Regions from separate parts of the Pseudomonas sp. o96-267 genome, predicted to be linked through region 3. Evidence: riboswitches for the same ligand, from Rfam matches in the RefSeq annotation. Region 3 holds a riboswitch; each other region holds the start of a gene.

Region 1 (2,258 bases), on a different contig from region 3:
CAGCGCGGCCAGCAATTCGTCGGCCTGTTCCTCCGCCACATTGCCCAGCAGCACGCCTTGCCAGGGGGTCAGGCGCAGCTCGCCGTCGCCATGCTGCTCGCTCAGATCGGCGAGGGCGAGGAGTTGCTCTGCATGCAGACGGCCCAACTGAGCGCCGGCTGCGACCATGCACAGGCTTCTCTGCGCTTGTGGATAAATACCTGCCGGTGGGCGCATGAGCGTCGCGCTGGGCTGCCAGTTGGCCGGTGCCGGTTGCAGAGGGAAATCCAGTCGAGCTTGCAGGCGTTGCAGCAGGTCGCCAGGGGCGATGTGTGCCAGCAACTGGCGCATGCGCGACTGTTCGGGTGTGGCCTGTTCGAGGAACAGCAACAGGAGTTCACGCACCACGTCGAGCGCCTGCGTCGCCTCGATGCGAGCCAGTGGTTCGTCACCGGGGCAGCCGGCCAGGCCCAGCAGCAGGTGCTGGTCGTCTTCGGCGGCCAGCCACAGGTCGTGGGGGTGTTCGCGCATGGCCAGGGCTTCGCCGCCGTCCAGTTGCAGGGCGAACTTGGGTGACAGGGCATGCAACGCCGGGGTGTCCTGCAGCAGGTCGAGCAATTGGCCGGCCAGCGGACGCACGTCCATCCGCGCCTGCGGGTCGAGGCCGGCGGCGGGACTGAGCATCAGGTTGCGCACATCGTCGGCGGCGGCCACTCGCGGGCCGAGTTCGGCGCCGAGCAGGGCATCGATCAGCGGTGCTTCCTGGCCGGGCAGCACGCCACGGATCTGCAGGTTGCTGCGGTTGGTCAGCTCCAGCACGCCGCTGGCATGGCGCCGCGCCGCCTCGGCAAGCGCCCGCGCCTGGGCGCTGCGCAGCACGCCGCCGGGCAGCTTGACCCGGCAGATGCCACCGTCCAGCGCAGGCACGATGCGCAGCAGGCCGGGGCAGGCGGAAGGGCGGATGGAGGCGTTCAAACGGTCACCTGTGGATAACGACGCGGCGACCGAACCAGCGAAATCCCATAGGGGACTCCATGGCATCGGTACACCCCGCCCGATGTTGGCACTCGCGACCAGCGTTCGTCGGCAGGTCTCCTGGCTAACAGGTCTTCATCCGCCGCGCCTTCCCGGTTACCCAGTGGCCGATTGCGTTGGACTCGCTGTTTACAGTTGCGGGGGCAGCTCGGTCGCGATCAATGATCGCTCCGGATTCCCTCTTAGGCCCGCTGTTGAGTCGTATCGACTCAAGGGCACCGACGAAGGCGCTATTATGCCCGCTTTGCCCGGAGCGCGGACAGGCGGTCCGTCGGGCCTGTGCGAGGACATTGGATGAAACCCTGGTTGACCCTGGTCGGCATCGGCGAAGACGGCTATCCCGGCCTGGGCAAGGCCGCGCGTCGCGCCTTGCTGGCGGCCACGCGCATCGTCGGTGCGCCGCGCCAGCTGGCCTTGCTGCCGCCGTGCATCAGTGGCGAACGGGAAGTCTGGCCGAGCCCGTTCGATCTGCAGCCGTTGCTGGCCCGACGCGGCGAGGCGGTGTGCGTGCTGGCCAGCGGTGATCCGATGTTCTACGGCGTCGGTGCCAGTCTGGCGCGCCAGGTGTCGGCCGACGAGTTGCAGGTATTGCCGGCGCCGTCCTCGGTGTCGCTGGCGGCGGCGCGCCTGGGCTGGCCGTTGCAGGAGGCTGAGGTGGTCTCCTTGGTCGGCCGGCCGCTGGCCACGCTCAATGCCCGTTTCTATCCCGGTACGCGCCTGCTCGTATTGAGCGCTGATGGTGACACCCCTGCGCAGGTCGCCGAAGCCTTGTGCGCACGTGGTTTCGGCGCCAGCCGCCTGACCCTGCTGGAGCACCTTGGCGGGCCTGACGAGCGCCGCATCGAGGGCCTGGCCGCGAGCTGGAACCTGCCACGCGGTGCCGATCTCAATCTGCTGGCCGTAGAGTGCCTGGCCGACACCGGCGCGCAACTGCTGCCACCGACCTGCGGCCTGCCGGACGAGACCTACCGCCACGACGGGCAACTGACCAAGCGCGACGTGCGCGCCGTCACCCTGGCTCGGCTGGCGCCGCTGCCTGGCGAGTTGCTGTGGGATGTCGGCGCCGGTTGCGGCTCCATCGGCATCGAATGGATGCGCGCCCATCCGACCTGCCTGGCCATTGCCATCGAGGCCAACGAAGGGCGTCAGGATCATATCCGCCACAACCGTGATGCCCTCGGCGTGCCCGGTCTGCAACTGGTCGCTGGACATGCGCCCGAAGCACTGGATGGACTGCCGGCACC
Region 2 (2,258 bases), on a different contig from region 3:
CACGTCCGCTGCTGGTGGTCGATCTGGAGCCGCGCGCCGATGCCGCGCACCGCGACTGGCTGCGCGAGTGCATCGCCGAACGGGGCGACGGAGCCGCAGTGTTTGTGGTCTGCACGGCGCTGGAAGACAGCTGGCTCGATGGACTGGGCGCGCTGCTGGCGCATCACGAAGCGCATCTCCCCTGCAGCGACGTACCGCCCGTTCCGGAGCACCACGCCTGGTCGCAGATTCCGCCGCATGCGCAGCGCCTGCTGCTGTGCAACGGCACGCGCTGCACGCGCAAGGGCGCGCTGGGCCTGTGGAAAACCTTGCGCCAGCGGCTCAAGGCCGCCGGCAAGCTGGAGTGCGAGGGCGGCGTGCATATCACCCGCAGCCAGTGCCAGTTTCCCTGTGACCTGGGGCCGACCGCGAGCCTTTATCCACAGGGCGAGTGGTACGGCATCAAGGACGAGGCGGCGGTGATTCGTCTGGTCGACGAGCGCCTGGTGGCGGGTAGGGCGTTGCCGGAATTGCGTATCGACGAGCAGGCTTAACGCCCACCTTTCGCGGCTGAAGCGCAATGCCGGCCAGCCGCTCCTACAGAAGAGCAATCGCCGTTAAAGCGCCTCCCACAACATGTCCCGCGCCTTGACTTGAGCGGAGACGGGTGGTCATATCCGCCCCGCTTCAGGTGTCTCACGCCGCCGCGCGTGAGGTGAAACGGGAAGTCGGTTCAAGTCCGACGCTGCCCCCGCAACGGTAAGCGAGCGACCGCATCGATACGCCACTGTGCGCCACGCGCATGGGAAGGCGATGCGTTCATGACCCTCGCAAGCCCGGAGACCGGCCTGGAGTCGTTTGTGTCTGGCAACCCGCGGTGGGCGGGCGTTGACTCCAGTAGGGCGCCCCGTGCCCCTGTCTGCTGTTGCGCATTTTCCATCGGATTGCCGTGCCTTTTCTCTTTGCGATGGAAGCAATATGGCGCGCCATTTCCGCTACAAGAACCTCTTTTCGTCATGCCTGAAGGAAGGGCCGGGGCTCGGTTTCAGCTACCTGCAAAACAAGATATTGTTATGTTATAACAATAACATTATCGCTTCAGGCCAGAGTCATCCGCGGTCGTCACTGGCCGTTGCAAGCCCCGATTCCAACGCCTCGAAGCGACTCGACGAGCTTCTTCAACGCCCCGGAATTGTTCACGTGCAACACCTCTTTCGCGTCTGCTCTCTGCCATTGGTGGTCTTGGCTGGCGGTACCGCCCTAGCCGACGAGTCCGCTGTCGATCTCCCCGCTGTCACCGTCCAGGCGCAAGCCGCGCAGGAGGGCGAGACCCGCCTGCATACGGCGACCACGGCTGGCTCGCGCCTCGACCTGTCGGCCCTGCAAACCCCGGCGAGCACCAGCAGCCTGAGCGGTGCCGAAGTGCGCGAGCGCAACAACCGCAGCGTGCAGGATGCGGTGACCCGCACACCGGGCATCAGCACCATCGGCACGCCGGGCAACGGTGGCACGGCGCTGTCGGCGCGTGGCTTTAGCGGCCACGCCTCGACCATGCAGCTGTACGACGGCACGCGTCAGTACATCGGTGCGGGCACCGTGACATTCCCGGTGGACACCTGGTCGGTGGAGCGCATCGACGTGCTGCGCGGCCCGGCGTCGGTGCTCTATGGCGAAGGTGCAACCGGCGCGGTGATCAATGTGGTGCCGAAGAAGCCCTTCGCGGGTGACATCCGCAACCACATGCGCCTCGGCTATGGCAGCGATGACCGCCGCCAGGCCGCGCTGGACAGCGGCGGCTCGCTGAGCGAGGCCCTGAGCTACCGCTTCAATCTCAATCAGCAGGCCAGCAATGGCTGGGTCGACCGCGGTGATTCCGAGAGCCTGGCGCTGAGCGCTGCGTTGCGCTGGGATGCCAGTGACGACCTGAGCTTCACCCTGTCCCACGACCACGGTGACCAGAGCCCCGAGCGCTATCTGGGTACGCCGCTGGTGGCCGGCAAGTACCGCGAGAGCATCCGCGAACGTAACTACAACGTCGCCAATGCCGACATTCGCTACAACGACCAGATCACCCGCCTGGTGACCGACTGGCGCATCAGCGACGTGCTCAGTGCCAGCAACCAGCTCTACTACATCAAAACCCAGCGCTACTGGCGCAATGCCGAGGCCTATCGCTGGCAGCCGGGCGATAGGGTCGAGCGCGGCGAGTTCTATGAGATCAAGCACACTCAGGAACAGGTCGGCGACCGCCAGACCTTCACCCTGGACCACACCCTGTT
Region 3 (2,258 bases):
CATGGCCGAACCATCGATAACCCCCAGCACCGGCACGCCGAAATGACGCGCCAGGTCGGCCGCCGACGGTTTGCCGTCGAACAACCCCATCACACCTTCGATCAGGATCAGATCCGCTTCGCCCGCGGCCTGCCACAGCAGGCGACGGCTTTCTGCCTCACCGACCATGGCCAGGTCGAGCTGATACACCGGTGCACCGCTGGCACGAGCGTGGATCATCGGGTCGAGAAAGTCCGGTCCGCACTTGAACACTCGCACCCGCCGTCCCTGGCGCGTGTGCAGGCGCGCCAGGGCAGCAGTCACAGTGGTCTTACCCTGGCCGGAAGCCGGGGCGGCAATCAACAGAGCCGGACAGTGACGTGCTTCCATCAGAATTCGATGCCCTTCTGCGCCTTTACCCCGGATTTGAACGCATGCTTGACCAGGCTCATCTCGGTGACCGTATCAGCCGCCTCGATCATCCCCGGCAAGGCACCACGCCCGGTCACTACCACGTGCTGCAGCAGCGGCCGAGCCTCGATATCGGCCAGCACTGCGTCCAGTTCGAGGTAGCCATGCTTGAGGGCAATGTTCAGCTCGTCCAGCACCACCAGGCCGACGGACTCGTCGTTCAACAGGCGCCGAGCCACCGCCCAGGCCTCGTGCGCCTTGGCGATATCGCGCTGGCGGTCCTGGGTTTCCCAGGTAAAGCCCTCACCCATCACGTGGTAGCTGACTTCCTCGGGAAAGCGGCGGAAGAAGGTTTCCTCACCGGTGCTGGCAGCGCCCTTGATGAACTGCACCACACCGACCTTGAGGCCATGACCGAGCGCACGCGCGACCATACCGAAGGCACTGCTGCTCTTGCCCTTGCCATTGCCGCTGTGTACCAGCAACAGACCGTATTCGTCCTGGGCCTGGGCGATCTTTTCGTCGATCAGGGCTTTCTTGCGCTGCATGCGCGCCTTGTGGCGGGCATCGCGTTCGGTGGACTCGCTCATGCTGTGCTCCTGTACATCAGGCACCCGCGTCGACTGTCGGTAAACAGTACGAGCAACGATGGGGAGCAGATCGCGATGGTCCGCGCGTCCTCACCCAGGCGCCAATGGCTGGTCAGGCGAGCGGAAGACAGGAAGCACAACACCCCGGAAAAACCGGAGCGTCGGCCGGACAACGCCCTCCGCGATGCCGTGAAAATGCGACAGGCCGGTCTCCGGACTCGTGAGCGAACCCAAAGGTTCGGCACCGCGCCTTCCCGTGCGGTGCACAGTGGCCTTGAGCGGTGTTTGACTCACCTACCGTTGCGGGGGCAGCGCCGGCATTCGGACCGGCTTCCCTGTTTCACCCCATGGCTACCATTCACGGCAACTCGGGGCACCTGAAGCAAGGCGCGCAGGTTAGAGGCTGGCAGCCCTGCGCGTCAACGCCGAGACCGCTCAATGCCTGGGGGTGAAGCCCGGCGGCTGCTGGCCAGCCATTCGACGAAGGTGCGCAAGCGCTCATCACCCAGCAGCGCGTCACGACTGTTGTAGGTCAGCGCCAGCTCCTTTTCGCTGAACAGCCGGTGAATCTGATTGTGGCAGGCGCGGCAGACCCAAAGCGTAGCCGTGATGCGCTCATGACGAGCGAAACGCTTCTGCACGTAGGTCTTGTCGTGCAGTGCCTTGGGAATCAGATGATGACGCGTCAACGCAACGGGCCGCGCGCACAGCTCGCACACCTCGGGCTGAGGCGGTAGGCGAATGGGATCGACCATGGACAGTAATTCAGGGGTTACGCGCTAGCTCTGGCGTGATGACGCGCTTGGCATCGAGATAGACGCCCTGCCAATAACCGCTGGTGAGGGTGTCCAGGCGCACCGTACCGCCGGTAGAGGGAGCATGCACGAAGCGGCCGTCGCCGACATAGATGCCGGCATGGCTGACGGTGCGCCCACCATTGGTGGCAAAGAACACCAGGTCACCACTTTTCAAGGCGTCGCGGCGGACATCAGGGGTGCGCATGGCACTCAGCTCACGCGTCGAACGCGGCAGACTGATACCGGCAGCATCACGATAAACGTAGCCGATCAGGCCACTGCAGTCGAAACCACCTTCCGGGGTATTGCCACCATAGCGATACGGCGTACCGACCAGACCGAGGGCACGGAACAGCACGTCTTCAGCGCCGCCCTGATAAGACGACGAAGAGACTGGAGGGGTGTAACTGGGCTGGGGAGAGGGAGCGCGACTGCTGCAGGCACTCAGCAGCAGAACGAGAGCGATGAGGGCAACACGGGT

Evidence for each region. Region 3 has a riboswitch for cobalamin ahead of cobO (cob(I)yrinic acid a,c-diamide adenosyltransferase). Riboswitches for the same ligand answer to the same signal wherever they lie in the genome.
Region 1: another riboswitch for cobalamin. It lies ahead of cobG (precorrin-3B synthase); the one in region 3 lies ahead of cobO (cob(I)yrinic acid a,c-diamide adenosyltransferase).
Region 2: another riboswitch for cobalamin. It lies ahead of EGJ86_RS03995 (TonB-dependent siderophore receptor); the one in region 3 lies ahead of cobO (cob(I)yrinic acid a,c-diamide adenosyltransferase).

What each region holds. Positions count from the first base shown of each region.
Region 1 is NZ_RHQP01000004.1:121,940-124,197, reverse strand. Features, by position in the region: gene cobG (precorrin-3B synthase) at 1-954, opposite strand, end outside; cobalamin riboswitch at 1,047-1,252, opposite strand; gene cbiE (precorrin-6y C5,15-methyltransferase (decarboxylating) subunit CbiE) at 1,309-2,258, shown strand, end outside.
Region 2 is NZ_RHQP01000004.1:118,386-120,643, reverse strand. Features, by position in the region: gene EGJ86_RS04000 (ferredoxin) at 1-533, shown strand, start outside; cobalamin riboswitch at 652-846, shown strand; gene EGJ86_RS03995 (TonB-dependent siderophore receptor) at 1,180-2,258, shown strand, end outside.
Region 3 is NZ_RHQP01000008.1:20,049-22,306, forward strand. Features, by position in the region: gene EGJ86_RS07035 (cobyrinate a,c-diamide synthase) at 1-369, opposite strand, end outside; gene cobO (cob(I)yrinic acid a,c-diamide adenosyltransferase) at 369-980, opposite strand; cobalamin riboswitch at 1,166-1,376, opposite strand; partial or broken gene EGJ86_RS07045 (hypothetical protein) at 1,416-1,735, opposite strand; gene EGJ86_RS07050 (C40 family peptidase) at 1,746-2,258, opposite strand, start outside.